DNA from 4 places in the Dactylosporangium sp. NPDC005555 genome. Region 1 is predicted to be linked to each of the others. Evidence: riboswitches for the same ligand, from Rfam matches in the RefSeq annotation. Region 1 holds a riboswitch; each other region holds the start of a gene.
The links. Region 1 has a riboswitch for cobalamin ahead of ABZS58_RS12930 (CbtB domain-containing protein). Riboswitches for the same ligand answer to the same signal wherever they lie in the genome.

Region 1 (7,465 bases):
CGGCGATCAGGCCCGCCCCGCCGAGCAGCAGCCCGTACAGGGCGAAGAAGAACCACAGGTAGTAGAGCCAGTGGCTGGCCAGCTGCACGCCCACGACGAGGGTCCAGCCGCCGAACGTCAGCAGGAGCGGGACCGCGACCTCCCACCACCGCCGCCGTCCGGTCCACCCGGGCACCTGCTCCGCCGGCCACATCCCGCCATCATCCAACGCGCCGCCCTCGCCCGCCGCCCCTTGCCCCGCCGCCCCGCCGCCGGTGGGTCAGTGCCGGGCGGGCACGCCGAGGGCGGCGCAGGCGTCCTGGTACATGCGGACGACCTCGGGACGCACCTCGGCCCGGGCGGTCAGCGGGCGGGCGAACGGCACCCGGACCTCGACGGGCGCGCCGCCGACCGTGGCGGTGAAGTCGATGCCGTCACCGTCCATGCCGGTCATGGCGGCGGCCGTCGCGGACGGCTGCCCGCCGAGCGAGCGGCAGATCAGCAGGCTGTCGGCGGCGTGGTCGTCGTTCATGTGCCGGCGGACCGCGTCGATGACGTCGGCGGTGAACGGTTGCCCCATCGTGGATGCTCCTTCAGGCGGCCCGGGACGACGTGCCGCCCAGGGCCAGGTCGTGCAGGACGTCGATGTTCAGCCGGTACGCCACCAGCACCTCGTCCAGGACGCGGCGGCGCTCGTCCGGGGACCACGCGGCGGCGTCGAGGGTGTCGCGGTACTGCGCCTTGAACGCGGCAGGGCTGCCGATGCCGTCGAACTCGTAGAACCTCGTCCCGGTGACGCCGGGCAGCCCGTAGGCCTTGCGGACCGCCGCCGCGATGAACCGCCCGCCGGACAGGTCGCCGAGGTAGCGCGTGTAGTGGTGCGCGACGAACCCGCCGGACCAGGTGCGGCACACGTCGCGGAGCCGGTGCACGTAGCGGATCGTCGCCGGGACTGGTGCGCTGCGCGTCTTCCAGTCCTCGCCGAGGAGTGCGTCCAGGTCGGCCTCGAGCGCCGGCAGCCGGGTGAGTCCATCGTGGACGAACGCGCCGGCGACCGGGTCGTCGCGCATCGCGTCGGCGGCCTGCTCCAGCGCGGCGTAGATGTGCCAGTGCTGGGCGACCATGGCGGCGTAGCAGGTCAGCGGCAGCGTCCCGGCGACGAGGTCGTCGAGGAACCTGGACCGCTCGGCGTCGCGGTGCACGCCGCCGGTGAGCGTGCGCACCGCGGTGGAGAACGGCCCCGCCTGCATCTCGTCCGTCGACACGGTCGCCTCCTCGGAGATCGAACTCCAGGTTAGGCTAACCTAATTCGATGGTGCTGAGAAGTGGCCGTGCGGCGGAGCCCGACGGCCCCGCCGCACGTGGAGACCACAGGATCAGACGGCGACCGGCTGCGCGGCGACCGCGGTCGCCGCACGCTGGCTGCGCTCGGTGAGGTACCCGAACAGCAGGCCGAGCGTGGCCCAGTTGACCGCCTGCGTGCCCAGCGAGGCGAGGCGGAACTTCCACAGCAGGATCGGGGCGAACCCGTCCGGCACCTCGTTGACCGCAGGCAGCAGCGCGATCGCGATACCGACGACGACCACGCCACCGACGACCGCCGCCGTCGCGGCGTTCCAGGTGCCGTAGCGGGCCTGCAGCGACCGGGTCACGACGGCGACGCCGATCACGGTCGCGACCCCGATGACGATCATCAGGAAGAACAGGCCGGTGCGCTGCTGCAGCGTGTCCGGGTTGCCGGTGGCCGGCGGGTTGGCCGGATACTTCAGGAACGGCACGAGCGCCACCCCGACGAACCCGGCGAGGGCGACGAGCCCGGCGGTCGCCCGGGCGCTGATCCGCCCGATCCGGCCGAGGGTGATCGCGACAACGATGGCGAACAGGCCGCCGAGCGCCACCCCGTACACGACGGAGGCCGTGGCAAGACCGGCGGTGCTCTGCACGCCGCGGCTGACGAGCTCGTGCTCGTGCTCACCGGCGGGCAGCGGCGCGGCGTGGGCCTCCTCGAACGCGATCGCGTCGTTGATCGGGCCCTCGCCGAACAGGTAGGCGAACAGGAACGCGGCGACCCCGGCGACGGCGCCGGCGATCATCCCGCGGACCAGGAGGGTGCGGGCGTTGAGCATGTCGGCTTCCCCGTCTCAGTGGCAGGGGAAGCCGAGCAGGTGCCGGCCGTCGTGGACGAACTCGTGCACGGTCTCACCGGCGATGACGGACGTGATGCCCTGCTCGGCGCCGACGAAGTAGAGCAGGACGACGGCGAGCACGACGCCGAACGTCGCCCACGGCAGGATCTGCCGCAGCGGGATCGGGGCCGGCGCGGCGACCGGGGTGGGAAGAGCCGAGATCGATGCCATCTGTGCAGCCTCCTGCGGGATTTCGCGTCCCATCGAGCGTTGTCGTGACAGTGGCCGGGTCTGACTCCCACGGGTGCGTGGTTACAGCGGCGCGACCGTGCCGGGCTTGCACCGGCTTCCGTTCACTGTCACGTTTCGTTTCGGACGGTACGGACGGCGTACCGGTGTGTCAATCGAAGCGACCCCCGCCGGACCCCTGCGGTGCTGATCAGCGGGGGTGCGGCGAAACGCGAAGGTGATCAACTTCTCGCGGGCAGGGCGGTCGACGCCTACCGCGGGGTGCCCCCGGTCAGGGCCGCGACGAGCTCGTCCGCGCGGCGGGTGAGGAACACGCCCGTGAGCAGTGCCAGCTGCGACAGGTCGGCGAAGTCGATCACGACCCGGCCGCGCTGCAGGAACCTCCCCTCGCGGCGGGCCCGCAGCACCGCCCCCCGGGGCACCTCCGCCCGCAGCCGGAAGCCGCGCAGGTCGTCGGTCATGTCGGCCAGGACGAGCCGCCGGTCCGTGACCACGCAGTGGACCATGGTGGCGTCGCGGATACCGCGGTCGAGGCGGGCCGCGCACGAGTCGTCCCCGCCGGTGACGGCCGACCCGCCGATCGCGCGTTCGACGTCGAGCCGGATGACCGAGTCGGCGCCGACGAGCACCGCGACGACCCGCTCCCACGCCTTCTCGGGTGAGGGCTCCGGCTCGGCCCGGTAGGCGGCCGCCGCCGCGTCCCTCACCCCGCGCGGCAGGGCGGCGAGCAGCTGCTCCATCTCCCGCGGCGAGCGCTGCAGCCGTTCGGCGCCGAACGCCTTCTGGCAGTGCACCGCCGCCAGCAGTACGTCGTCGCCGGCGAGGTGCTCCAGCTCGGCCCGGTGTGCCTTCAGCGCGTCCACGCCGCGCATGCTATCCACGTCCGTTCATCCGCGCGGCCCCGTCCACCGGGGTCGCGGATGGTTCAATGCCGACGTGACGGAGATGACGGCGGCGGGGCCCGCCCGGCCGAGGCGGATCAAGGTGCTGGTCCTGCTACTGCTGTTCCTGGCGGTCAGCGCACTGATGTGCGCGTTCACCGCCGACGAGGGGCCCTACTCCGGGCTGCCCGCGTGGACGTACGCGGTACTGGGCTTCGCCTACCTGGCCGGTGCGTGGGCGATGTGGCGGGCGCGGCCCTGGGTGTGGTGGACGCTGCTGGTCGTGTACGGCGGCAGCTTCGTCCACGCGCTGTTCGACGCGTGGGCGACCAGCACCGTCGAGGCGACCTTCTGGTTTCTGCTGTGGCGGGCGGCGTTCCTCGTCGTCCTGCTGGGCGGCCGGACCAGGGCATGGTTCGGAATCGATCTCTGGTTCGGCGCGCGGGAGGCGTGACGAGCGCTGCCGGGGACGCGCGGTCACGATAGTGTCAGCGGTGTGGGCGTCATGATGGACTACTTCGCCGCCACCGCGCAGGAGCTCGCCGCGCTGGACTTCGACGCCGGCCCCGCCGGCAACGACTGGCCGTATGTCGACTGCAAGGGCTGGATTCTCGAGGTCGAGGAGTTCGCCGCGGAGATCGACGGCCGGGACCCGAGTGAGTTCGGCAGGGACGAGCCGCTCGGCGGCATCCCCGACGCGGAGTTTCTGGGGCCGTGGACGGCCAGGATCAACGCGGAGCTCGTCGACACCCTCGCCAGGATCGGCGACGGGCAGATCCGCGACTACGCGGACGAGTATCTGCTGGAGGCCTGGGAGGCGGAGCGGCTCGTCGCCCTCGCGGGGCTGGCCCGGTCGGCCGTCACCGAGGGCCGGGCGCTCTACTCCTGGTCGTCGGTGTAGGCGGTCACCGCGGGGCGGGTGCCTGCTCCTGGTCGTTGCTGTAGGCGGTCACCAGCAGTGCCCACAGGCGGTCCCGGACCTGCGGCGGCAGCCGGTGCCCGAGCTCCCGCCGGCGGATCAGCACGAAGCCCTTCGGGTCGCGCGGCCGGCCGGTGCGCACGAAGTCGACCGCCTGCGCGGCGAGCAGCGGGTCGGGCCACGAGCCGGCGGGGGCGTCGCGGATCGCGGCGGTCGCCTCGGCCGTGCGCTCGTCGACGCGGTCGATCAGTGCGTACTCGTCGGCGTCGGTGGGCCAGCGCTGCGCGCCGAGGTCGATGTCGCGGAAGTCCACGTCGACGAGCTCGGCGTCGGAGAAGTCGTTGCCGCGCCACTCGTTGCTGTCCCGGCCCGGCGGTCCGGTCCACCCGTCGCCGGGGGCGCCGCAGAAGACGGTGTGCCACACCCGGCCGCGGAACACGCAATCGACGAATTCGGCGCATTCGGTGTCAAGCTCGCGGATGCGGGCATGGTCGAACAGGCAGCCTTCGAAGCGCGCATCACCGAGATATGTGTTGCCCAGCGGAAACCTGGTGCGTCGGAAGGTGCAGTCGACGAACCGCGTCTGGCCCTGGTGCCCGACGCTGAACTTCCCGAATGTCGTTTCCGTGAAGTTACATCGCAGGAAAGACCCGCCATAGGCGCCGAAAGTGTCGAACGAACGACCGGAAAAGTCGACGTCGGCCAATTGCACGTGACGGTGTTCCACGCGAAGCAGATCCACAAGTTGGACGTTACCAGCCGTCCGCGCATGCGGCCGGAGTCCGATCCCGGACGGACCGCCGGCGGCCGCGGCCGGCGCCGTCCGGGGTGCCCGCCGGGGAAGGTTTTCGCAGGCCACCGGCGGGTCGCGGGGGCGAGTGGCCCGCTCATCGCCGGGCGCGAGGCGGTGGCCGCCGCGCCCGGTGTACGGGGTGCGCGGCGGCTCACACCTGACGGCCACGAGGACCGGCCTGCCGCGGATCGCCGAGCCGGTCCCGCAGGGCCGTGAGCGGGCCGTCCCAGTCGCGGGCGAGGGCGGCGAGGAACTGCTGCGCCACCTTCATCGACGCGGAGTCCAGGCGGAAGCGGATCCGGCGCCGCTCGCCCGGCTCGGCGACGACGAGGCCCGCGTCCGCGAGCAGGGCCAGGTGCTTGGCGATCGCCTGCCGGGTGATCGGCAGCCGGGCGGCGAGCTGGGTGGCGGTCGCCGGGCCGCCGGCCGCGAGCGCGGCGAGGATCCCCCGCCGGCTCGGGTCGGCCAGGGCGACGAAGACCTCCTGCGCCACCGCCTCCGGGTCAGGCCTGCCCATCGAGGTATGCGACGAGCTCGCCGAGCTCGCTGGTCCAGCCCTTGGTGTTGCCCGTGTAGGCGGTCTGACCGGCCTCGCCGGGCAGCTGTGCGAAGCCGGTCTCGACCATCGTCAGCGTGGTGCCGGTGCCGGTCGGCTCCAGCGTGAACTCCACGAGGTTGCGGCGCGGATCGTCCTCGGGCAGGCCGTAGAGCGGCCAGGTGTAGGCGAAGACGCGCGGCGGCTCGACGCGCTCGATGGTCAGGCTGGCGGTGTCGCCGCTGTCCCAGATGAGCTTGGCCTTTCCGCCGACCCGGAGGTCGATCTCGGCGCGGTTGCCGAACCAGGTGCCGAGGCCCTCGGCGGTGGTCAGCGCCGCCCACACCTTCTCCGGCGAGTGGGCCAGCTGCAGCGTGCGTTCGATCCGGTCGGGAAACGTCATGTCGACCTCCATATAGCAACCAATCAGTTGCTACGAACGTATAGCAATCTGATGGTTGCGTCAACCTGCGGTGCGTACGATCCCGGGCATGTTGGGAGTGCACTTCGCCGTCACGGCGGAGCAGGAGAAGGCGCTGCTCAAGGCAGCCAGGAACGACGAGGTGGGCGACCTCGTCGAAGACCTTGGGGAGGACTGGGACGACGAGTCCATGAAGGTCGACTCCGACAAGGCGTGGGATGCCCTGCACCGCTGTCTGGGCGACGAGTACCCGCTGTCGCACGCGATCCTCGGCGGGGAGGACCTGCACGAGGAGTACTGGGTCGTGCACGTCACCGCCGAACAGGTGCGCGACGTGGCGGCGGCCCTGCGCGGTCTGGACCGGGCGTGGCTGCGCGAGCGGTTCGACGCGTTCGACAAGGACGACTACGCCGGCGCCGGCGACGACCGGGACTTCGAGTACACCTGGGGGAACTTCGCCGACATCCGGGCGTTCTACGACCGGGCCGCCACCGCCGGCCGGGCGGTCGTCTTCACCGCGATGTGAAAGCGTGATGTGAAAGGGGGCGGCACCGCGACGCGGCACCGCCCCCGGTCATGGTGGGTCAGCTGACGGGCTCGACCCAGATGTTGCGGTAGTACAGGTTCGCGCCGGCGTCACCGTGGTCCTGCAGACGGATCTTGCCGGTGCCCGGGCCCTCGGCGGCGCCGTTGCCGGTCGGACCGTCGATGGCCACGTTGTTGTGCACGGTCACGCCGTTCCACACGACGGTGACCCGGGCGTTCTCGGTCTTCGTCGTGCCGTTGTAGCGGGCCGCGCGGAACGTCACGTCATACGTCTGCCACGTCTCCGGTGCGGTCGCCGCGTTGCTCGTGGCCGCGATCTTGTTGTAGATCGACGCACAGGTGTCGATGCCGGGTGCCGAGGCGACCCCGTACGAGTCGAGCACCTGCAGCTCGTAGCGGTCCTGCAGGTAGATGCCGCTGTTGGACCTCTGCTGCCCGGTGACGTTGCCGGGCAGGTTCGGCAGCCAGAACTCGATGTGCAGCTTGAAGTCGCCGAAGCTCTCCTTGCTGCGGATGTCGCCACCGAACACCTCGACGCCGCCGTTGCCGAGCGGCCACGTGACCGCGCTGCCGCCGGAGCCCTCGAAGTTGTTCATGTTCGAGCCGTTGAACAGCACCACCCGGCCCGGGTCGGCGCCGCCTGACGCGTACGCCTCGAACTCGTAGACGCGGGCGGCGCCGTTGCCGTCGCTGGCCGGCGTGGTGATGTTGAGCCGCAGGTACCGCGCCTGCACGGCGGTGAAGTCGTGCGTCGTGGAGCTCAGGACGTTGCCGGTGACGGTTGCCACGGTCGTCCACGAGGTGCCGTTGGTGCTGTACTGCAGGTTGAAGTCGCGGGTGTTCCAGGCGTTGTTCTCCCCGCCGGCGCCGGCGTGCTTGAGCACGATCCGGCCCACGCTCTGGGTGGAGCCGAGGTCGACCTGCATCCACTTCGTCGCGCCCAGCGAGCACCACTTGTCGGTGTTGCCGCCGTTGACGGTGCCGTTGACCGCCTGCGCCGGTGCCTCCGCCGCGGC
Region 2 (7,465 bases), on a different contig from region 1:
TCGTCGCCACCGTCAGCCCGCGTCTGTGCAGTGCCGCCATCGTGTGCTCGCCGGTGTGCGCCGTGGACATCGGCACGCCGCGGACGGCCGTTGCCGCGACCGGATCGCGGAGGCCGAGCAGCCACCAGCCGCCGTCGAGGGCGGGTCCGACGACTGCATCGCCGTGGCTGAGCGCGTCCGCCGCGGCGTTCAGGTGCTCCGGCGTGAGCTGTGGCGTGTCCATGCCGACGAGCAGCGAGGCGACCCCGGGCCGGGCGGCGTCCAGGAACGCCGCCGCGATCCGCTCGTCCAGGGACCCACCGCGCTGTGCGAGCACCCGCCAGCCCGGCGGGGCGTCGACGACCGCTCCAGAGGGGTTGTCCAGCACCAGCGTGCGGGCGACCGCGGGCACGGCGCTCAACGCGTCGATCGTGTCGCGAAGCGCGGCGGCCGCGACCAGGGCGGCCTCCTGCTGCGTCCATGGTGGACACAGACGCGTCTTCACCCGGCCGGGGACGGGCGCCTTGGCGAGCAGCAGGAGCTGGATCATCCGGTCATCACCCGGCTCATGTCGCGGACCGCGCGGAGGGTTCCGGCCACGGTGCCGGTGACCTTCGAGCGGCCACCGTCGGGCCGTGGCGAGTACGCGACGTCGACCTCGGCGATGCGCCAACCCGTGGCGGCGGCCCGGGTGACCATCTCCAGCGGGTAGCCGAAGCGCCGATCGGTCAGGTCCAGCGCCAGCAACGCCTCGCGTCGAGCGGCGCGCATCGGGCCGAGGTCGTGGACGGGCACCTTCGCCGAACGACGTAACCGCCAGGCGACCACGGCGTTGCCGAGCCGGGCGTGCAGCGGCCAGGCGCCCCGCGCGGTCGGGCGGCGCCGGCCCAGCATCAGGTCGCAGCCGCCGTCGAGCACCGGCACGGCGACGAGCGGGAGCTGCCGGGGATCGAACGAGCCGTCGGCGTCCATGAAGCACACCACGTCGGCGGCGGCGGCGGTCAGGCCGGCGTGTGCGGCGGCGCCGAAGCCGCGCGGTGACGCGTGCACGACGGTCGCGCCATGCGCCGCGGCGATCGCAGCGGAGCCGTCCGACGAGCCGTTGTCGGCCACGATCGGGTGGTAGCCGGCGGGCATCCGCGCCAGCACCCAGGGCAGCGCCACAGCCTCGTTGAGGCAGGGCAGTACGACATCAGGCATGTTCCGGACGCTATCCGCGATCTCGGCGGGAAGGTCTTACAAGCCGAGAAACACCCATTACGAAGCGCGAACATAGCCCTGCCCACCGCCCCCGACCAGCCTACGTTGAGGACATGCGGATCCTGGTCACCGGCGGCGCCGGGTTCATCGGCACCCACGTCGCGGACACCCTTCGCGGGGGAGGGCACGACGTCGCCGTCCTCGACGTCCTGCATCCAGCCGCGCACGTCCCGGCCGCCGCGGTACCGGAGGGCGCGCTGCGCGCGGACGTCCGTGACGCCGCGGCGGTCACAGCGGGCCTGCAGGGCGTGGACGTCGTGGTCCACCAGGCGGCGATGGTGGGGATGGGGATCGACGTGGCCGACATGCCGGAGTACGTGAGCTGCAACGACCTCGGCACCGCGGTGCTGCTGGCCGGGATGGCCCGCGCCGGCGTGCGTCGCCTGGTGCTGGCGAGTTCCATGGTGGTGTACGGCGAGGGTGAGTACCGCTGCGAGGTCCACGGCTCCGTGCAGCCCGCCCCACGACGCACCGAGGACCTCGACGCCGGACGGTTCGAGCCGCCCTGCCCGTCCTGCGGCACCGCGCTGACCTCCGGCGAGGTGGACGAGGATGCGCCGGTCCGGCCGCGCAGCGTCTACGCGGCGACGAAAGCGGCGCAGGAGCACCTCGCCGCAGCATGGGCGGAGGCATGCGACGGCTCGGTGACGGCGCTGCGCTACCACAACGTCTACGGGCCCGGGATGCCCCGGGACACGCCGTACAGCGGCGTCGCGGCCATCTTCCGCTCCGCCCTCGCCGCCGGGCGGCCGCCGCGGGTCTTCGAGGACGGCGGGCAGCGCCGCGACTTCGTGCACGTGTCGGACGTGGCCGCGGCCAACCTCCTGGCCGTGGACAGCTCGGCGCGGGCGGGCTTCCACGCGTACAACATCGCCTCGGGGGTCTCGATCACGGTCGGCGCGATGGCCAGGGCGCTCGCCGCGGCGATGGACGGCCCCGAGCCGGTCGTCACGGGCGAGTACCGCGCGGGCGATGTGCGCCACGTGGTCGCCTCGGCCGCCCGGGCACGACGGGATCTCGGCTTCGTGGCGGGCGTCGACCCGGTCGAGGGAATGCGCACCTTCGCCACCGCCCCGCTGCGCGGATGACCTGGCAGCGCGGCCTGTTCCGGCCTCGGCCGCGGCCAGCGGGCCGAGGCCAGCGGGTCGTGCGGCAGGCGACGTGGTGAACGTGCCCGCGCGGAGACGCGCTTGTTGGTCGTGGCCGGCCACCTGCGGACCAGCCGGCCTGGTGCGAGGGCCAGGACCACAGCGGCGGCGTCACCACCTCGGCCGCCGGCCTCGCGTACTACGGTGGATCTTCGGTAGGGCCGACGGTGCCCGTCGCGTCGGTCATCGCTGATCCGAGGCTTTTGACGCGGGGACCGCCGCGGCGTGGTGTTCGCGGAGCTGGAACGCGAAGGCCACCTCGGCGGCGCCGATGAGCAGTGCGCTGATGCCGGTCAGCAGGATCGTCGTGCTGAGGGACAGACCGGGCCAGAACACGAACGCCAGGCCGACCAGCAGGGACACCGCACCGATCGCCAGGAGTGAGGTGCGGATCCGGCCGCGGGTGAGGAACGCGATGGCCAGTTCGGCGATGCCGCTGATCAGCCAGGCCAGGCCGATGATGGCGGCCAGGACCGTCACACCGGTGGCCACGTGGCGCAGGCAGGCGATGCCGCCGACGATCAGTAGCACGCCGAGGCCGCCCAGGAGTACGCGCCGGCTGGTGGTCTGGTCGTGACCGAACGCGCCGAAGAGGCGGATCGCGCCGGCGACGATCAGCCAGACCCCGACCAGCGCACCGAGCAGCGCCAGCGTGTTCGACGGCCAGGCGAGGACCGCGATGCCGAACACGATGGTGATCAGGCCGAGCCCGAGGACCTCCCAGAACGGCTCGGCCGCCGCCCTGTCGACGGCGTCGTGCCGTCGTGACTGCCGGCGATGCCAGGGAAAGCTGGTCATGTCCGCCTCCGTCCATACGTTTGCGGTCGTCCAACCTTCATCCTCTGCGGCGGGCCACCCGGGCCGCCTCACCCGGCCGGGGTCGTCCACCGGTCAAGGGGCGGCGCCCGCGTCGATCTGCTGCCCAGCGGGCAGCGGTGCACCACACTGACCGGTGGCACCGTGTGGCGGCGGACCGTCAGAGTCGGGCTTGCATCCGGTACCTGGGTACAGGCTTACCGTCGTGGGAGACGGCGTCGAGATGGCGCTGCCGGTGACGAGGAGCCTGTCATGTCGTTCGTGGTCCCTGATGCGTGCACCCTGCCTACCGCCGAGCGGCCGCTGCGGCTGAGCGAGTTCGACGACCTGTTCGCCACCGCCGTACGCGCGGTCGACGTCCTCACCCCGACGCACGCACGGATGCGGTTGACCGGCACGGCCGGGCTGGAGGCGACGGTTCGCGACCTGACCGCCCGGGAGACCGCGTGCTGCTCGTTCTTCGTCTTCACCGTCACGCCCGGACCGATCGCCGACGGTGAGGCGTTGACGCTCGACGTCGAAGTCCCGGCCCGGTACGCCGACGTGCTCACCTCGCTCGCCGAGCGGGCCGGCACCGTGTCCGCCGGGCGGACGTCGTGACCGCGCCGGCGGTGCTGGACCTGGCCCTGATCGACGCGGACGTCGTGACGTGCTGCTCCGGGCCGTCGTGCGGCCGGCCGAAGGCCGCATGATGATCTCCCCGGACAAGGCAGGACTCCGCACCGGCGAGGTCGCCGAACAGGCCGGCGTGAACATCCAGACGCTGCGGTACTACGAACGCCGCGGCCTGCTCAGCGAACCGACGCGCTCCAACGGCGGGCACCGTCTGTACCCGCCGGACACCGTTGCCCTGCTCAACGTCATCAAGGCGGCGCAGCGGCTCGGGTTCACCCTCGACGAGGTCGCCGAGCTCCTCGACACCGGCCAGCGCCGGCACCCCACCGCCGACCTGCGGCAACGTGCCATCGAGAAGATCGCCGAGGTCGACGCGAAGATCGCGGACCTCACCGCCATCCGCACCACCCTGAGCGAAGTCGTCGACGCCCGCTGCGACAGCCTCACGAACTGCACCTGCGCCGACTGCCCGATCCCGTTCCTCACCATCGGCACCGCCACCCACCCAGACGGAGAGCCCGCATGAGCCACCCCTTGCCGACGCCGACCACGCACGCAGGTCATCTGCACGCCACGCCGCCGGTGGACAACACGCCGCCGACGCGGAGCAAGGTCACCGGCGGGTTGGCCGCGCTCGCCTGCGCCGCCTGCTGCGCCCTGCCGCTGCTCATCGCCGCCGGAGTGCTCACCGGCGCAGGTGCCGCGATCCTGGAGAAGACGCTCCTGGCGGTGTCCGCCGGGCTCGTCGTCCTCGCGCTGGGCATGTGGTGGCTGCACCGGCGACGCGACGTCCAGCGCGCTGCCGTAGCCGGCGGCGCCGGCTGCGGATGTGGTGGCGGGGGTTGCGGCTGCTGAACACCGAGACCGTGGTGCGGCACCCGCCTGGAGGCCGCACCACGCCGGTGTGCTGCCATACGCCCATGACGATCATCCGGTCCATCCTGCTGTTCGTGCTCGCCGCGGTCGCTGAGATCGGCGGTGCCTGGCTCATCTGGCAGGGCGTCCGCGAACACAAGGGCCTGCTGTGGATCGGCGCCGGCATCGCCGCCCTCGGCGCCTACGGGTTCGTCGCCACCCTGCAACCCGACGCCAACTTCGGCCGCATCCTGGCCGCGTACGGCGGAGTCTTCGTCGCCGGTTCGCTGGGGTGGGCGGTGGTGTTCGACAAGTTCCGGCCCGACCGCTACGACCTCGCCGGAGCCGCGATCTGCCTGATCGGCGTCGCCGTCATCATGTACGCGCCTCGCCCTTGACGTGCGTGCGCTCGCCACCGCCGACAACCTTCCGGTGCCAACGCGGTTCCACGAGGCGCTCCTGTCACGACCCTCAGAGGGTCAGGCCGGCACTGCGGTCAGCGACGCATGGATGGCGAACACCCGGTCCAGACCGGTCAGCCGGAAGATCCGCAGCAGCCCGTCGCGCGGGCAGACCAGCTGCAGGCCGCCGCCGCGTTCGAGGAGCCGTTTGTGGACGCCCACCAGCACGCCGAGTGCGGTCGAGTCGAGGAACCACACTCCGGTGAGATCGACGATCAGCGACGTCCCTGCGTCCCCGATGGCGTGGTGCAGGGATTCGCGAAGTTCGCCGGCGGTTGCGACGTCCAGGTTGCCGTTGACGGCCACCACCGTGCGGTCGATGCCGCCGGCCACGGACAGTTCCATGCGGGCCTCCGGACCGACGAGCGCAGCCACGAGCGGGCGGCAGCAGACCCGAATCCTACGATGCCGATGGGGCTTGTGCGCGCAGCACGTGGCAGCGATTCGGTGTCCATACCCCGGCGGACGGAAATCTCCTGGCGGCATCGACCGCCGCGGTGCTGCCGGTACGTCATCCGTGCTCGCGACGGCGCGCTGCTGGCGGTGGATGCGGCCGACGGGCGTCAGCACAGAAAGTGACCCAGGGGTGATACTGCGGCGCGACACGCCGGGCACAGCATCTGGTGTTGTGCTTTCAACGCTGCACCCATATATGGTGTTGCTTGCAGCTGGTTCGGCCGACCCTTCGGGGGTGGTCGTGGCAACAGGGAACCCGGTGGAAGTCCGGGACTGCCCCGCAGCGGTAAGTGGGAACGACCGCCGTCATCAAGCACTGGACCGCGAGGTCTGGGAAGCGACGGCCAGTAGGCGACCCCGGGTGAATCCTGGGTCCTGCCCGCGAGTCCGAAGACCTGCCAGCGCACCGCACGCCGACCGGTGTGCGGTGGTCGGATGCCGCGTGGGACGGCTGACGCCATCGCCAGGTGCGCCTCGCGTGCGCCTTTCTGTGGCGGCTTCCCCCTGCGCTCGTCCGGCGTTCTGTAGCTGGTGACGAGGGGGACACATGACGGTGACGCAGGAGCAGGCCGGCCCTGAGAGCGGGCAGCGGCGGCACGCGATGCAGGTGCGCAAGCGCAACGGCGACCTGGAGCCGGTCGACGTCAACAAGATCGTGAAGGCCGTCGAGCGGTGGGTCGCCGACCTGGACGAGGTCGATCCGCTGCGGGTGGCGACGAAGACGATCAGCGGCCTGTACGACGGAGCGACGACCGCGGAGCTGGACAAGCTGTCGATCCAGACGGCGGCGGAGCTGATCGGTGAGGAGCCGCAGTACTCGCGGCTCGCGGCCCGGCTGCTCGCCGCGTACGTCGACAAGGAGGTCCGCGGTCAGGGTGTCGCCAGCTTCAGCCAGGCGATCCGCTACGCGCACCAGCAGGGACTGATCAGCCAGGACACCGCCGGATTCGTGGCCCGCAACGCCCGCAAGCTCGACGACGCCGTCGACCCGGACGGGGACCTGCGGTTCGAGTACTTCGGGCTGCGGACCGTCGCCGACCGGTACCTGCTGCGCCATCCGCAGACGCGTCTGGTCGTGGAGACGCCGCAGTACTGGCTGCTCAGAGTTGCATGTGGACTGTCGCAGACGCCGGGTGAGGCGATCGGCTTCTACCGGCTGATGTCGTCCCTCGCGTACCTGCCGAGCTCGCCGACGCTGTTCAACTCCGGCACCGCGCACACCCAGATGTCCTCGTGCTTCCTCGTCGACTCGCCGAGGGACGAGCTCGACTCGATCTACGAGCGCTACCACCAGGTCGCGAAGCTGTCGAAGTTCTCCGGCGGGATCGGCATCTCCTGGTCGCGCGTGCGTGGCCGGGGCGCGCTCATCCGCGGCACCAACGGCAGATCCAACGGCATCGTCCCGTTCCTGAAGACGCTCGACGCCGGGGTCGCCGCCGTCAACCAGGGCGGCCGCCGCAAGGGTGCCGCCTGCGTCTACCTGGAGCCGTGGCATCCGGACGTCGAGGAGTTCCTGGAGCTGCGGGACAACACGGGTGAGGAGTCCCGCCGTACCCACAACCTCAACCTCGCGAACTGGATCCCCGACGAGTTCATGCGCCGGGTGGAGGCCGACGGCGACTGGTCGCTGATCGACCCGTCCGACGCACCCGAGCTGCCGGACCTGTTCGGGGCCGAGTTCGACGAGGCCTACCGCGCGGCCGAGAAGCACGCGGTCAAGACCGTCAAGGCCCGTGACCTCTACGGCAGGATGATGCGCACCCTGGCGCAGACCGGCAACGGCTGGATGACGTTCAAGGACCGGTCCAACGCCCTGTCGAACCAGACCGGGGCGCCCGGCAACAGCATCCACCTGTCCAACCTGTGCACCGAGAT
Region 3 (7,465 bases), on a different contig from region 1:
GATGAGCGGCAGGATGCCCGCACCGTAGGCGCCCGGCTTGGAGCCGAAGACCCGCAGCGTGGCCCGGCGCTCGTCGCCGTGCGCGGCCACGTCAAGAGCGACGTGGGCGCGCACGTAGTTGTCGTCGGGGGACTCCGGAAGGCCCGCCACCAGCTGCACCGCGTCGTCCAGCAGTGCCACGACGTGCGGGAACGCGTCGCGGAAGAAGCCGCTGATCCGCATCGTGACGTCGATGCGCGGACGGCCGAGCTCGGCGAGGTCGACGGGCGCGAGGCTGACCACCCGGCGCGACGCGTCGTCCCAGACGGGCCGGACGCCCAGGAGGGCGAGCGCTTCGGCGATGTCGTCGCCGGCGGTGCGCATCGCGCTCGTGCCCCACATCGACAGGCCGACGGAGCGGGGCCATTCGCCGTGGTCGGCCCGGTAACGGGCGAGCAGCGAGTCGGCCATCGCCTGCCCGGTCTCCCACGCGAGGCGGCTCGGGATCGCCTTCGGGTCGACGGAGTAGAAGTTGCGGCCGGTCGGCAGCACGTTGATCAGGCCGCGCAGCGGCGACCCGCTCGGCCCGGCCGGCACATACCCGCCGTCCAGGGCGTGCAGGACCATCGTCAGCTCGTCGGTGGTGCGGGCCAGCCGGGGCACGATCTCCCGTGCGGCGAACTCCAGCACCCGTACCACATCCGCCGAATCGGAAATGTCGGAGATGTCGGTAGTGGGCCAGCCCCGTGACTCCATCTCCGCGACCAGGGCGCGGGCCTGCGCCTCGGCCTCGTCGACCGTGACCCGTGCGGTGGAACCCTCCGACAGCCCGAGGGCCTCACGCAGGCCGGGAAGCGCGACGGCGCCGCCCCACAGCTGCCGGGCCCGCAGCATCGCCAGGACCAGGTCGACGCGCGCCTCACCGGACGGCGCCACACCGAGGACGTGCAGGCCGTCACGGATCTGCACGTCCTTGATCTCACACAGCCACCCGTCGATGTGCAGGATCAGCTCGTCGAAGCCGTCGTCGCCGGGCCGGTCGGCCAGGCCGAGGTCGTGGTCGAGCCGGGCGGCCTGCAGCAGCGTCCAGATCTGGCCGCGGATCGCGGGCAGCTTCGCCGGGTCGAGCGCGGCGATCGTCGAGTGCTCGTCGAGGAGCTGCTCGAGGCGGGCGATGTCACCGTACGACTCGGCGCGCGCCATCGGCGGGATCAGGTGGTCGACCAGGGTGGCGTGCGCGCGGCGCTTCGCCTGGGTGCCCTCACCCGGGTCGTTGACCAGGAACGGGTAGATCAGCGGCAGGTTGCCCAGGGCCGCGTCGGCGCCGCAGGACGCGGACATGCCGACGGTCTTGCCGGGCAGCCATTCGAGGTTGCCGTGCTTGCCGACGTGCACGACGGCGTGGGCGCCGAACTCGTCGGCGAGCCACCGGTAGGCGGCCAGGTAATGGTGGCTCGGCGGCAGGTCCGGGTCGTGGTAGATCGCCACGGGGTTCTCGCCGAAGCCGCGCGGCGGCTGCACCATGACCACGACGTTGCGCTCACGCAGCGCGGCGAGGACGATCTCGCCGCCGGGGTCGCGGGACGTGTCGACGAACAGCTCGCCGGGCGCCGGGCCCCAGTGCCGCTCCATCTCCTCGCGCAGGGCGTCCGGCAGCGTCTGGAACCAGGTCCGGTACCTGTCGGCGGAGATGCGGATGGGGTTGCCGCGCAGCTGGTCCTCGGTGAGCCAGTTGACGTCCTGCCCACCGGCGGCGATGAGCGTGTGCATCAGCGCGTCGCCGTCCTTCGGGAACCCGTCCGCGCCGGCATACCCCTGGGCGTGCATCGCGTCGAGGAGCCGGACCACGCTCGCGGGCGTGTCGAGGCCGACGGCGTTGCCGATCCGGGCGTGCTTCGTCGGATACGCGCTGAGCATCAGCACGATCTTCCGGTCGGCCGCGGGGAGGTGCCGGAGCCGGGCGTGGCCGACGGCGATCCCGGCGACGCGCCCGGCCCGCTCCCGGTCGGCGACGTAGACGGTGAGCCCGTCGGCGTCGATCTCCTTGAACGAGAACGGCACCGTGATGATCCGCCCGTCGAACTCGGGGATCGCGACCTGCGTGGCCGTGTCGAGCGGCGACAGCCCGTCGTCGCTGGAGTCCCAGGCGTCGCGGGAGCTGGTCAGGCACAGTCCCTGCAGGATCGGCACGTCGAGCGCGGCGAGGGCGCCGACGTCCCACGCCTCCTCCTGGCCGCCCGCCTGCGCGTCCGCGGGGCGGGTGCCGCCCGCGGCGAGGACGGTGACGATCAGCGCGTCGGCCTGCCGCAGCGTGTCGAGCAGCTCCGCCGGGGCGGCCCGCAGCGACGAGGCGAACACGGGCAGCGCCCGCCCGCCGGCGTCCTCGACCGCCTCGCACAGCGTCTCCACGAACGCGGTGTTGCCGGCGAGGTGATGCGCCCGGTAGTAGATGATCCCGACCGTCGGTCCGTCCGCCGTCGACTCCCGTTGGAGGGGTCCCCAGGTGGGCGTGGTCGCCGGCGGGGCGAAGCCGTGGCCGGTCAGCAGGACGGTGTCGGAGAGGAAGTGGTGCAGCTCGGCGAGGTTGGCCGGGCCGCCCTCGGTGAAGTAGGCGTGCGCCTGCGCCGCGACGCCGGCGGGCACGGTGGAGTGCCGCATCAGCTCCGCGTCGGGCAGCGCCTCGCCGCCGAGCAGGACCACCGGCAGCCGGGAGCTGCCGGAAGGGCGTGACGGCGGCAGCCGCAGCAGCGTGTCGAAGCCCTCCTGCCAGTCCCGGTAGCCGCCCAGGAACCGCACGACGACCAGGTCCGCGCCCTCGGCCAGGGCGGGCAGGTCCTCCACCGCGGTGCGGGACGGGTTGGCCAGCCGGAAGTCCGCGCCGCTCGCGCGGGCACTGAGCAGGTCGGTGTCGGACGTCGACAACAGCAGGATCACGCCGGGGTCCTCCCTCGGGGTCCGCGCCCCAAGTCGGTCGGGAAAGGTCCGGCGGCGGAGAGTCTCCTGGCTCCCGGATCGGCGCTCGTCCCCGCGCCTTCCCAGGCTCGCGCCCAGTGGCCTCCGTCGGAAACTCGCTCCCCGGTCACAGTGGCGGGACCGCGCCGGAATCTCACCGGCTTCCTCCACACGTCGCCGTTGCAGCACCGCCAACTCTGCCGGTCGGCGCAGACTTGAGTCAAGCGAAGCCCTGCGCAGTAGTATCCGGCGCGTGCAGGCTGCCAGTGGACGCGACGCCCCGGACCGGTGCCCCGGCGCCGTGCAGGTCCACGCGGCGGCCGACGGTGGCCTGGCCCGCGTCCGGCTGCCCGGCGGGCGGCTGCCCGCCGAGGGTCTGGCCGTGCTCCGGGCCGCCGCCGCCGACCTCGGCGACCCCGCGCTGGAGCTCACCTCCCGGGGGAACGTGCAGGTCAGGGCGCTGCGGCCGGGCGCGGAGCTGGAGCTGGCCGCGCGGCTGTCGCAGGCGGGGCTCCTGCCGTCGGACACCCACGAGCGGGTGCGGAACATCATCGCCAGCCCGCTCAGCGGCCGCGACGGCGCCGGTCTCGTGGACGTGCGGCCGGTGGTGGCCGCGTTCGACGCCGGGCTGTGCGCCGACCCGTCCCTCGCCGCGCTGCCGGGCCGGTTCCTGGCGACACTCGACGACGGCCGCGGCGACGTGTCCCCGCTCGGCGGCGACGTCGGCCTGCACGGCGACCGCCTCCTCCTCGCCGGCGCCCCCACCACGGCCCGGACCTGCGGCTTCCCGGCCGGCCTGACGACGCCCCGGACCTGCGGCGATCCAGCCGGTCCGACCGTGGCAGGGGGCTGGGACGATCCCGCTGAGCTGTTGCTTGCGGCGGCCCGGGCGTTCCTGGCGGAACGCGCTTCGCAGGGCGGCACCGCGTGGCGCCTGGCGGAGCTGACCGACGGCCCGGCCCGGGTCGCGGCCCGGCTGGCCGCCACCGTCGACACCGGCATCGGCCGCCGTGACGGCGGCGCCGGGCCAGCCGTCGGACGGACACCGCAGGCCGGGGGACCGGTCGCGCTGACGGTGGTCGTACCACTCGGGCTGCTGACGCAGGAGCAGTCGGCGGCACTCGTCGCGGCCTCGCCGGGAGAGATCATCGTCACGCCGTGGCGGACCGTCGTCGTGCCCGACGTGCCGGTCGATGAAGCTGGAGCGGTCGAGGCCCTGCTGACGGCGGCCGGGCTGGTCACCGACCCGGCCTCACCGTGGGCCGGGGTCACCGCGTGCGCGGGCCGGCCGGGGTGCGCCAAGGCCCTCGCCGACGTGCGGGCCGACGCCCGCGCGGCCGTCGCGGGCGGCCTCGACCACGCGTTGCCGGTGCACTGGATCGGCTGCGAACGGCGCTGCGGCGCACCGAAGGGAAGGCACGTGGAGATGCTCGCGACCGCCGACGGCTACCGGGTGGTGTCGTGACCGGCCCGGAGCGTAGCGGAGTGGCTGGTCACCGTGGTTGCAGTATTGGGGCACGGCGGCGCCGGAGCGTAGCGGAGGTGACGTCGTGACCGGCCCGGAGCGTAGCGGAGTGGCTGGTCACCGTGGTTGCAGTATTGGGGCACGGCGGCGCCGGAGCGCAGCGGAGGTGACGTCGTGACCAGCTTCGACTACGTCAAGGACGGCGCCGAGATCTACCGGCGGTCGTTCGCGACGATCCGCGCCGAGGCCGATCTGTCCGGGCTGCCCGCCGACGTCGCCCAGGTCACCGTCCGCATGATCCACGCGTGCGGGATGGTCGACCTGCCCGCCGACGTGGGGCACGGCGGCGACGTGGTGCGACTCGCGCGCGCCGCACTCCGTGACGGTGCCCCCATCCTCTGCGACGCCGAGATGGTCGCCTCCGGCGTCACCCGCGCCCGGCTGCCCCGCGACAACGAGGTCCTGTGCACGCTGCGCGACCCGCGCGTCCCCGGCCTCGCCGCGCGGCTCGGCACCACCCGCAGCGCCGCCGCCCTCGACCTGTGGGGCGACCGCCTCGACGGCGCCGTCGTCGCCGTCGGCAACGCGCCCACGGCCCTGTTCCGGCTCCTCGAACTGATCGCGGCCGGCGCGCCCCGGCCCGCGGCGGTGCTGGGCATCCCCGTCGGCTTCATCGGCGCGGCCGAGTCGAAGGCGGCGCTCGCCGCCACCGACCTGCCGCACCTGGTCGTGCACGGCCGCCGGGGCGGCAGCGCGATGACGGCCGCCGCCGTCAACGCCATCGCGGACGAGAAGGAATGACCACAGTGGACAGCGGTCGGCTCTATGGTGTGGGACTCGGACCCGGGGACCCGGAGCTCGTGACGGTGAAGGCGGCCCGGATCGTCACCGCCGCGCCGGTCGTCGCGTTCCACAGCGCCCGCCACGGGCGCAGCATCGCCAGGTCGATCGCCGTGCCGTACCTGCGGGAAGGGCAGATCGAGGAGGCCCTCGTCTACCCGGTCACCACCGAGGAGGTCGGCGACTACCGGGCGCTCATCGAGGAGCACTACGACGCGTGGGCGGCCCGGCTCGCCGCGCACCTCGACGCCGGCCGGGACGTGGCCGTGCTCTGCGAGGGCGACCCGTTCTTCTACGGCTCATACATGCACATGCATAAGCGGCTCGCGCACGTCTATCCCACGGAGGTCGTGCCGGGTGTCACGTCCGTCGCGGGCGCGTCCGCGGTCATCGGCCGGCCGCTCGTCGAACGCGACGAGATCCTCACCGTGCTGCCCGGGACGCTGCCCGCGGACGTGCTCGCCGAGCGGCTCGCCGCGACCGACTCGGCCGCCGTCATGAAGCTCGGCCGCACGTTCGGCGCCGTTCGCGAGGCCCTGGAACGCGCCGGGCGGCTCGACGACGCCTGGTACGTCGAGCGCGCCACCACCGATCGTGAGCGCGTCGCCCCGTTGTCCACTGTGGACCCCGCCGACGTGCCGTACTTCTCCCTGGCTCTGCTGCCGAGCCGGGTCCACGAGGACACCGCGTCGGCGCTGCGGGCCGCGCCCCCGGCCGTCGCCGCCGGTGAGGTCGTCGTCGTCGGGCTCGGCCCCGCCGGGCGGGACTGGCTCACCCCCGAGGCGCTCGCCGCGGTCGAGGCCGCCGAGGACCTCGTCGGCTACGCCCCATATCTGGCGCGGATTCCGGCCAACCCGCGGCAGCGCCGGCACGCGTCGGACAACAAGGTGGAGTCGGAGCGGGCCGAGTTCGCGCTGTCCCTCGCCAAGGAGGGCCGTCGCGTCGCCGTCGTGTCGTCCGGCGATCCGGGCGTGTTCGCGATGGCGGCCGCGGTACTGGAGGTCGCCGCCGAACCGCGCTGGAAGGACGTACCGGTCCGCGTGCTGCCCGGGCTGACCGCCGCGCAGGCGGTCGCCAGCCGGGCGGGCGCGCCACTGGGCCACGACTTCTGTGTGCTGTCGCTGTCGGACAGGCTCAAACCATGGGACGTGATCGCGGCCCGCCTCGAGGCCGCGGCCGGCGCCGACCTCGTCATCGCCGTCTACAACCCGGGGTCGAAGAGCCGCACCTGGCAGGTCGAGGCGGCCCGCGAGGTGCTGCTGCGGCACCGCTCCCCGGACACGCCGGTGGTCGTCGGGCGTGACGTCGGCGGGCCGGGGGAGCGGGTGCGGGTGGTGCGCCTCGCCGACCTGGATCCGTCCGAAGTGGACATGCGGACGCTGCTCATCTTCGGCTCGTCGCAGACCCGGCTGGTCGACCGCGGCGACGGCGCCCCGGTCGTGTTCACCCCACGTCGCTACCCGCTTTCGTGAGGTACAGCTCGAGGATCGGCGGCAGGGGAGCGACGCCCGGGCCGCCGGCCTCGACCCACGCGGTCAGGTCGCCGATGACGGCCTCGTCGAGCAGATAGCCGAGCCACACCGGCCGGGCCCCGGCCCGCCGCGCGGCCGGGGTCGGGTGCACGACGACGATGTTGGAGCGCTCGCACGCGTCGAGGCACCCGCTGACCCGCACCCCCGCCGTGCCGAGCGCCGACCGGAGCCGGGCCACCTGCCCGGCATGGTCGACGTCCGGATGCTTGCGCGGCGACCCGCAGCAGCAGTCGCGGCACACGGTGACGAGCGGCTTCTCCACCCGTGAAGCTTACGGGCGGGCCAGGATCTCGCCGTGCAGGATGGACAGCCAGCCGTCGGGGGACGCCGCCCAGGCCCGCCAGCCGTCGGACAGCCGCCCCAGGTCCTCTTGCGTCACGCCGCTCGCGAGGGCCTGGGTCGCCATCGCCGAAGCGCGGACCCGGTCCGCCCACATGCCGCCCCACCAGGCCCGGTCCTCGTCGTCGGCGAAGCACCAGGTGCTGGAGGTCGCCGTCACGTCGGTGAAGCCGGCCGCGCGCGCCCAGGACAGCATCCGCCGCCCCGCGTCGGGTTCGCCGCCGTTGGCGCGGGCCATCCGCTGGTACAGCGCCAGCCACTCGTCCAGCTCCGGCAGCCGCGGGAACCAGGTGAACGCCGCGTAGTCGCTGTCGCGGGCCGCCACATAGCCGCCGGGCCTGCACACGCGGCGCATCTC
Region 4 (7,465 bases), on a different contig from region 1:
CAGCACCGCCGAGCCGGGCTCCATCGTCGCGGCGAGGTCCTTCATGAACGCGTCGTCCACGCCGACGTCGGTGGACTTCCCGGCCAGCGCGCCGGTGCCCGCACCGATCGCCATGCCGAGGAACGGGGCGAAGAACAACAGCCCGATGAGGCCGCCCCACATGGCCCCGCTGGCCGCGCCGACGCCGGTGGCGGACGCCGCCTGATGCATCTTGACCTTGCCGTCGGCCTTGACCTCCACGACCGCGGCATCGCGCACGGTGATGAGCCCCTGCCGCTGCAGGTCGATGATCTTCTCCCGGGCCGTCTTCGCCGTGGGGATGTCGCGGTACTCGATCGCGATGATGTCGCTCATGACGCTTCCTCCCACAAGGTGCGGTCTGCTGGAGCCGTGCTCCCGCTTCGGATGTCACCTGCAACGTTCGCCACGCCGACGCCGGATCACCTCGCCCGTGGCGAGTGACGGTCGATCAGCGTCCCGCATGCCGCGCCGCAGGCAGCTGCCGGGTCGGGCAGGCAGGGCTGAACAGGTCCCCGGTCACCCCGGGCTCACCTGGTGACGCGGAAGTGCCTTCTTGTCCCGTAATGCGGCGATCTCCACCATTGAGTAGGTAACCCACGGTAACTCACTTGGAGTGGCATGGAGCACCGCAGGATCGAGACCAACGGCACCGAGCTGCACGTGACGTCGGGCGGTGCCGGGCCGCCGGTGCTGCTCATGCACGGCTGGCCGCACACGTGGCAGGTGTGGCGGCCGGTCCTGCCACTGCTGGCCGGGGCGCGCCGGGTCATCGCGCCCGACCTGCGCGGGCTCGGCGACAGCGCCCGCGCGGCGGACGGCTTCGACGCCGCGACCGGCGCCGAAGACATGCTCGGACTGCTCGACGCCCTCGCGGTGGACCGCGCCGACGTCGTGGCCATCGACGCCGGGGTGCCGGCCGCGTTCCTGCTCGGCGCGCTGCACCCGGACCGAGTCGGCACCAGCGCCGAGATCGTCGAGCGCCTGCGCGCGGACGCCGCCGTCCAGGAGGTCGACGAGCTGCGCCTCGAGCTGCCCTAGGAGTTCGTCCGCGAGGGGTACGAACAGATCCTGCACGACGTGGTAGACAAGGTCGCGCCGGCGCTCGGCCGGCAGCCCGCCTGAACCGATCGTTAAGGATCCCGGCGGCGGTGCCGATGGGACGTGCTGGCGGCGATCGACGGCACCAGGAGGCAGGACATGCGGCGGCCCCGGGGTGTCGACGCACTGCTGCCCGCGGGCGCGGTCGCGGCGGTCCTGGCCGTGCTCGCGGCCCTGGTGCTGCCGACGCACGCGGCGGAGCCGGCGATCGTGTTCGTCGACCTGACGCTGATCGGCGCGCTGACCTACATGTTCCACCGCACGGCCCGCGTGCCGGGGCTCCCACCGCCGACCGCCCGGTTCTGGGCCGGCATGGTCTACGCGATGCTGGTCTACACGCTGGGCATGGCCGTCGACTTCACCGCGCTGCTGGTGACGGCGGTCAGCGGCCGGGCGGTGCCGATGCTCGGCACGGAGCTCGTCTACCCGGTCGCCGGGCTGTTCATCATGTACGCCGTGTTCCGCTACCCGACGGTCGCGCACACCCGGTCGGAGCGGCTGCGGATCGGACTCGACGCGGGCATCGTGCTGGTCGGCGTCGCCTCCTTCGTCTGGTACTTCACGGTCAGCCGCCGCTGGTCACCGGGGCACGGCTGGCTGTCGCTGTCGGAGACCCTCGCGCTGCCGGTGGTCGTGGTGGTCGCCGGGTTCGGCGTGCTGCGGGTCGCGTTCTTCGGCACGCGCCTGCTCACCAGGCCGACCCTGGCGTGCTACGCCGCCTGTATCGCGCTGACCGGGTTCGCCACGACCCTGCCCGGCCGTCCCGGCGCGGTGTCGCTGGGGTCGACGACGCTGCTGCTCCTCGCACAGCTCAGCTCGCTCGCCGGCGCGCTGCTGCAGTACCACTCGAGTCTCAGCGGGACGACCCCGCCACAGGGCGCCGCCCGGCGGCCGTTCAGCGTCGTGCCCTACGGGGCTTCGGCGGCCGCGTTCGGGCTCCTCGTGACCGTGGTCGGGCCCGGGCTGGACTGGCGCCGCTGGGGCGTCCTGGCCGGCACCGGCATCCTGCTGGCAATGGTCACGACGCGGCAGCTCACCGCGCTGCGGGAGAACGGGCAGCTGCTCGCGCAGAACCGGCTGCTGACCGAGCGGCTCCAGCATCAGGCGTGGCACGACGAGCTCACCGGGCTGGCGAACCGCGCGTACCTCGGCCGGCACGTGGAGGAGGCGATCGAGCGGTACACCACGACGGGCACCGACACGGCGCTGCTGCTCATCGACCTCGACGGCTTCAAGGGCGTCAACGACACGCTCGGCCACGAGGTCGGCGACCGGTTGCTGTGCGAGGTCGCCGACCGTCTCGGCAGCGTCGCGCACGACGGCATCGTCTGCCGGCTCGGCGGCGACGAGTTCGTCGTGCTCGCCCCGCTGGACGACCAGGACCTCGCCGAACGGCTGGTCCGGGCCATCTCGGCGCCGGCGGTCATCGGCGCGCACACCACGAGGGTCGGCGCGAGCATCGGCGTCACGTTCGTCAGCCACGCCCCGACCGGCATCGCCGACCTGCTGCGCCGGGCGGACGCCGCCATGTACGCCGTCAAGTCCGCCGGCAAGAACAACTGGCGCCTCAGCGAACCGGACAAAGCACCCCACCTGACCTTGACGCAGTGACGTGACGGGCCGTCTGCGAAGCTGTGGCCCGTGCGAATCTCCGACGAGCCGTTGACCCGGCCGACGACGACGTCGGCGGCGAGGACGGTGAGGCGGACGCTGTCGGCCTCGTCGACCTTGACCGCGCCGTGCGCCCCGTCGAAGACGATGGCACCGAAGCGGCCGACGGCCCGGAACTCGGCGCTGGCCGCCTTCACGTCCAGCTGGGAGCCGGCGGGCAGCTGCACGGTCACGTCGACGGAGCCCGAGCTGCCGAGCAGCTGGTGCCGCACCCCGGCGCCGACCGCGATCCGCAGGACGCCGTCGCCGTATTCGACCGTGGTCTGCTCCGCCACCTTGACGTCGCGGCTCTTCGCGGCGTCGGCGGGCCGGACCTGAACGGTCGTGTCGGCCCGGTCACCGGCGATGAACTGGACGCGGCCCGCGGGGATGTCGAGGACCGCGGAGATCGGGGTGGGGGTGTTGAAGGTCTGCATCGTGCGCTCCTCTGTCCGTTCGACTGGTGAGAGCACGTTCGCCTCCGCCACTGACAGCGGGCTGACAGCGCGCGGACACGTCGTCCCACCCGCCGTCAGCGTGCTGTCGGCATCGCCACAGCGCGGCGGCTGGGATTGACGGCACCGCTCCGCCGGGACAGACTGTCGGTCACAAGTACATAGCCGTGTGTTGATGGGGGAAGTCCGGTCGAAGTCCGGCGCTGGCCCGCAACGGTAGGCGGTGAGCGATGTCTGCTCGCCGCGAGTCCGAATACCTGTCCGACACGCGTCGTCTCCAGCACCTCCCTACCCGTCGTGGCCCACGGGTCGGAGCCACCGGGCATGCCCGGTTTCTCCCGACTGCCAGGGCCGGAGAGGCATCGCCCGATGGCAGTCCCCCGGCACCGCGCCCGCACCCTCCTCACAAGGGTGCTCACCGCGCTCGCCCTGTCCAGCGTCCTGACCGCCACGGCCGTCACGCCGGCCAATGCGGCACCGCCCACCGTCAACCGGCCCGACGCCGCCGCGGGGTGGCTGGCCCGCCAGCTCGTCGACGGCGAACGCTTCGAGGTCGTCTTCGACGGCGTCGCCTACCCCGACCAGGGCCTGACCATCGACGCGATCCTGGCGTCCGCCGCCGCGAAGGTCGCCGGCACGAACGCCGCCAAGGCGACCGGATGGCTGGCCCGGCCGGAGATCCTCACCGGCTACATCGGCGACGGCACCGAGGCGTACGCGGGCGCGACCGCCAAGCTCGCCCTCGCCGTGCAGGTCCGCGGTGGCAACCCTGCCGCGTTCGGCGGCGTCGACCTGATCGCCCGGCTGCGCGGGCTGCAGGCCCCGTCGGGCCGCTTCTCCGACCGGTCGGCGTTCGGCGACTACAGCAACCAGCTCACCCAGGCGTTCTCGCTCCTCGCCCTGGGCCGCACCCCGGCCGGGGCACCCGCGTCCGGCGGCGCGTACCTCGCCGGCACCCGCTGCGCCGACGGCGGCTACCCGCTCTACTACGACCAGCCGACCTGCGTCAGCGACGTCGACGCGACCGCGTTCGCCGTGCAGGCGCTGCTCGCCGTCGGCCGTCCCACCGACGCGGCGCCGGGGGTCGCCTGGCTGGTCTCGGCGCAGGCCGCCGACGGTTCGTTCGCCGATTCCGCCGGTACGGCGAACGCCAACAGCACCGGTCTCGCGGCACAGGCCCTGGCCGTCGCGGGACGGCCGATCGCCTGGCTGAAGGCCCGCGGCTTCCTGCTGAGCCTCCAGATCCGCTGCGGCGCGGACCGGGGCGCCATCGCCTACGCTCCCGGCGGGTTCGACCCGGCGACCGCGGTCCGTTCGACCGCGCAGGCGGTGCCCGGACTGACCGGCTCCGGCCTGGCGACGCTCACCGCGAGCGGATCCCGCGCCGCCGCACCGATCCTGGCATGCCCGTGAACGCCACACCTGGCATGCCCGTGAACGCCACTCCCCACGTGCGCCTGAACACCGCTCCTGGCGTGCCCGTGAACACCAGACCTGGCATGCCCGTGAACACCAGATCCGGCGCGCGCCTGAACACTCCTGGCGTGCCTCTGAACACCAGTTCCGGCATGCCCGTGAACACCACTCCCCGCGTGCCCCTCAACACCGCCGGCGTGCCCCTGAACACCAGTTCCAGCATGCCCGTGAACACCATCCACAGTGGAGGAATCATGCGCCGGCTGCTGTCCGCCGTGTTCGCCGCGCTCGCCGTCACCGCGACGTTCGTCCTCGCCGATCCCGCGCCGCAAGCCGCGCACGCGGCCGCCTGCGCGCCCGGCGCCGGGGTGAGCGTCGTGGTCGACTTCGGCCCGCTCGGCGGTGGGGTCGTGGTCGGCTGCAAGCTCGGTGACCCGCCGACCGGGCTGGCCGCGCTGACCGGCGCCGGGTTCACCGTCACCGGCACGCAGCGCTGGGGGCTGGCGTTCGTGTGCCGGATCAACGGCCAGCCGACGGCGGCGACCGACCCGTGCGTCAACACCCCGCCCGCGTCGGCGTACTGGTCGTACTGGCACGCCACGCCCGGCGGCGCCTGGACGTACAGCAGCCTCGGCGCCTCCTCGTTCAACCCGGCGATCGGCACCGTCGAGGGCTGGCGCTTCGGCTCCGGTCAGGCACCGTCGATCACCGCCCCCTGAGCCACCCGGCCCCGGAGGCGGTGCCCCACGGCACCGCCTCCGTCAGCATCGAAAGGCCCCTCATGCGCCCGCACCGCAGCGCCGCCGTCGCCCTCGCCGCCGCCGTCATCGGCGGCGTGATCGCGGCGAGCGCCGTCGCCGCCCCCAGCCCCGCGCAGCAGACCGCCGGCCGGGACGCCGCCACGTGGCTCACCACCCAGTTCGAGGACGGGGTGCTGACCAACTTCGGGATGCCCGACATCGGCCTGACCGTCGACGCGCTCCTCGCCCTGCGGGCGACCGGCGTCGCCCCGGCCACCGCCGCCGCCGTCGCCGACAAGGTCGCCGCGAACGCCGCGACGTTCAGCTACTACGAGATCGACTACGACGAGGACGGCGACGACGACCGGATCACCGACGCCGGCTCCACGGCGAAGCTGCTCCTCGCCGCCACCGCCGCCGGCCGCGACCCGAGACACTTCGGCGGCCTCGACCTCGACGCCATGACCCGCGGCCTGATCGCGACGGACGGCCCGCACAAGGGCAGGGTCCGCGACACCACACCCGAGGTCTACGGCGGCGACGCCAGCAACACCTTCGACCAGTCCCTGGCCGTGCTCGGTCTGGCCCGCACCGGTGGCGCACCGGTGGACGTCGTCGCCTACCTGATCCGGCAGCAGTGCCAGGCGGGCGGCTTCCGCCTCAACCCGGACCCGACCGGCGCGGCCTGCGCCGACGACGACGCCCCCGACGTCGACTCGACCGCGATGGCCGTGCAGGCACTGCTCGCCACCGGCTCGTCACCCGGGGCCCTGGCCGCGGCCGCGCAGGGCACCGCGTGGCTGAAGGCCAGGCAGGGCGCGGACGGGTCGTTCGTCAACGGACCGCAGCGGCCGGACCCGAACCTGCCCGCCGTCGCCAACAGCAACAGCACCGGCCTCGCCGGGCAGGCTCTCGCCGCCGCCGGCGCCACCGCCGAGGCCGGCAGGGCCGCCGCCTGGGTCGCGAAGCTGCAGCTGTCCGGCGGCGCCGACAAGGGCGCCGTCGCCTACTCGGCCGACGCGTTCGCCGCCGGCGCGATCGACGACATGCTGCGCGACCAGTGGCGCCGCGCCACCGCCCAGGCGCTCCTCGCCCTCGCCCAGGTCCCGCTCGGCGAGATCGGCACGACCCCCGCCGGGTCCCCGTCGGCGTCGCCGTCGGTGTCGGTCCCGCCGTCGCCGTCCGTCTCGGCGTCGGCATCCGCGAGTGCGTCGGCGTCGGCCTCCACGTCACCGTCCGCGTCCGCGTCGACCGGTGCGACGACGGCCACCGGCGGGAACCTGCCGAGAACCGGGCAGCCGATCGTCCAGATGGCCGCGGTCGCCGTCGCCCTCATCGGCCTCGGCATGGCGCTGGTCCTCGCGGCGCGACGACGCCGCACACCATGACCGGCCGGACCGCCCACGCCGCAGCCGACCGGGCCGCCCACACCACGGCCGGCCGAACCGCCCACGCCACGGCCGGCCGGACCGCACGTGCTGCGGCCGGCCGGGTCGTCCGCGCCGGGGCGGCCGTGCTCCTCGCGGCGGTCGCCGGGCTCGCGCTGCCCGCACCGGCGCGGGCCGCCGGGACCACCGGGTACTGCCCCGACGCCACCGGCGTCACGGTCGTCGTCGACTTCCACGAGCTCGGCGGCGGTGTCGTCGTCCGCTGCGCGCCGGGCGCACAGGCCAGCGGGCTGACCGCGTTGCAGGACGCAGGGTTCACGGTCGCCGGCACCAACCGGTGGGGGCTCGCGTTCATCTGCCGGATCAGCGGCAAACCGGCCCCGGCGACGGAACCGTGCGTCGACACGCCACCCGCGACCGCGTACTGGTCGTACTGGCACGCCCCGAACGGCGGCGCCTGGGCCTACAGCCAGATGGGCGTCAAGAACCGCACACCGCCGCAGGGCAGCTTCGACGGCTGGTCGTTCGCCAAGAACCGCACCGAGGGCAACTGGCCGGTCCCCGGCGCCGCACCGAGCCGCCCGGCCCCACCCCCGCCGCCCGCCACCAGCCAGCCGGCCCAGCCGGGCCAGCCCCGTCCGGCGCCGACGACCGCGGCGACCACCGGCGGAGGTCCCGCCACCGGCACGCCCTCCGC

Region 2: another riboswitch for cobalamin. It lies ahead of ABZS58_RS24300 (ribonucleoside-diphosphate reductase subunit alpha); the one in region 1 lies ahead of ABZS58_RS12930 (CbtB domain-containing protein).
Region 3: another riboswitch for cobalamin. It lies ahead of cobN (cobaltochelatase subunit CobN); the one in region 1 lies ahead of ABZS58_RS12930 (CbtB domain-containing protein).
Region 4: another riboswitch for cobalamin. It lies ahead of ABZS58_RS37285 (prenyltransferase/squalene oxidase repeat-containing protein); the one in region 1 lies ahead of ABZS58_RS12930 (CbtB domain-containing protein).

Annotation. Positions count from the first base shown of each region.
Region 1 is NZ_JBEXDG010000009.1:114,312-121,776, forward strand. Features, by position in the region: gene ABZS58_RS12910 (hypothetical protein) at 1-193, opposite strand, end outside; gene ABZS58_RS12915 (DUF2470 domain-containing protein) at 260-559, opposite strand; gene ABZS58_RS12920 (biliverdin-producing heme oxygenase) at 573-1,244, opposite strand; gene ABZS58_RS12925 (CbtA family protein) at 1,356-2,105, opposite strand; gene ABZS58_RS12930 (CbtB domain-containing protein) at 2,121-2,336, opposite strand; cobalamin riboswitch at 2,374-2,506, opposite strand; gene ABZS58_RS12935 (hypothetical protein) at 2,606-3,217, opposite strand; gene ABZS58_RS12940 (hypothetical protein) at 3,291-3,689, shown strand; gene ABZS58_RS12945 (hypothetical protein) at 3,732-4,136, shown strand; gene ABZS58_RS12950 (hypothetical protein) at 4,141-4,593, opposite strand; gene ABZS58_RS12955 (metalloregulator ArsR/SmtB family transcription factor) at 5,099-5,464, opposite strand; gene ABZS58_RS12960 (SRPBCC family protein) at 5,451-5,885, opposite strand; gene ABZS58_RS12965 (YfbM family protein) at 5,974-6,429, shown strand; gene ABZS58_RS12970 (discoidin domain-containing protein) at 6,488-7,465, opposite strand, start outside.
Region 2 is NZ_JBEXDG010000021.1:93,292-100,756, forward strand. Features, by position in the region: gene ABZS58_RS24255 (TIGR04282 family arsenosugar biosynthesis glycosyltransferase) at 1-529, opposite strand, end outside; gene ABZS58_RS24260 (glycosyltransferase family 2 protein) at 526-1,179, opposite strand; gene ABZS58_RS24265 (NAD-dependent epimerase/dehydratase family protein) at 1,293-2,327, shown strand; gene ABZS58_RS24270 (DUF308 domain-containing protein) at 2,571-3,185, opposite strand; gene ABZS58_RS24275 (hypothetical protein) at 3,456-3,803, shown strand; gene ABZS58_RS24280 (MerR family transcriptional regulator) at 3,895-4,344, shown strand; gene ABZS58_RS24285 (hypothetical protein) at 4,341-4,673, shown strand; gene ABZS58_RS24290 (YnfA family protein) at 4,739-5,071, shown strand; gene ABZS58_RS24295 (STAS domain-containing protein) at 5,153-5,479, opposite strand; cobalamin riboswitch at 5,787-6,008, shown strand; gene ABZS58_RS24300 (ribonucleoside-diphosphate reductase subunit alpha) at 6,138-7,465, shown strand, end outside.
Region 3 is NZ_JBEXDG010000103.1:6,265-13,729, reverse strand. Features, by position in the region: gene cobN (cobaltochelatase subunit CobN) at 1-2,913, opposite strand, end outside; cobalamin riboswitch at 2,952-3,139, opposite strand; gene ABZS58_RS49120 (precorrin-3B synthase) at 3,185-4,396, shown strand; gene ABZS58_RS49115 (precorrin-8X methylmutase) at 4,571-5,197, shown strand; gene ABZS58_RS49110 (precorrin-2 C(20)-methyltransferase) at 5,194-6,708, shown strand; gene ABZS58_RS49105 (hypothetical protein) at 6,680-7,030, opposite strand; gene ABZS58_RS49100 (methyltransferase domain-containing protein) at 7,040-7,465, opposite strand, start outside.
Region 4 is NZ_JBEXDG010000048.1:285-7,749, forward strand. Features, by position in the region: gene ABZS58_RS37265 (DUF1269 domain-containing protein) at 1-354, opposite strand, end outside; gene ABZS58_RS37270 (alpha/beta fold hydrolase) at 640-1,059, shown strand; gene ABZS58_RS37275 (GGDEF domain-containing protein) at 1,219-2,730, shown strand; gene ABZS58_RS37280 (hypothetical protein) at 2,754-3,236, shown strand; cobalamin riboswitch at 3,356-3,505, shown strand; gene ABZS58_RS37285 (prenyltransferase/squalene oxidase repeat-containing protein) at 3,594-4,637, shown strand; gene ABZS58_RS37290 (hypothetical protein) at 4,862-5,359, shown strand; gene ABZS58_RS37295 (cell wall anchor protein) at 5,422-6,768, shown strand; gene ABZS58_RS37300 (hypothetical protein) at 6,765-7,465, shown strand, end outside.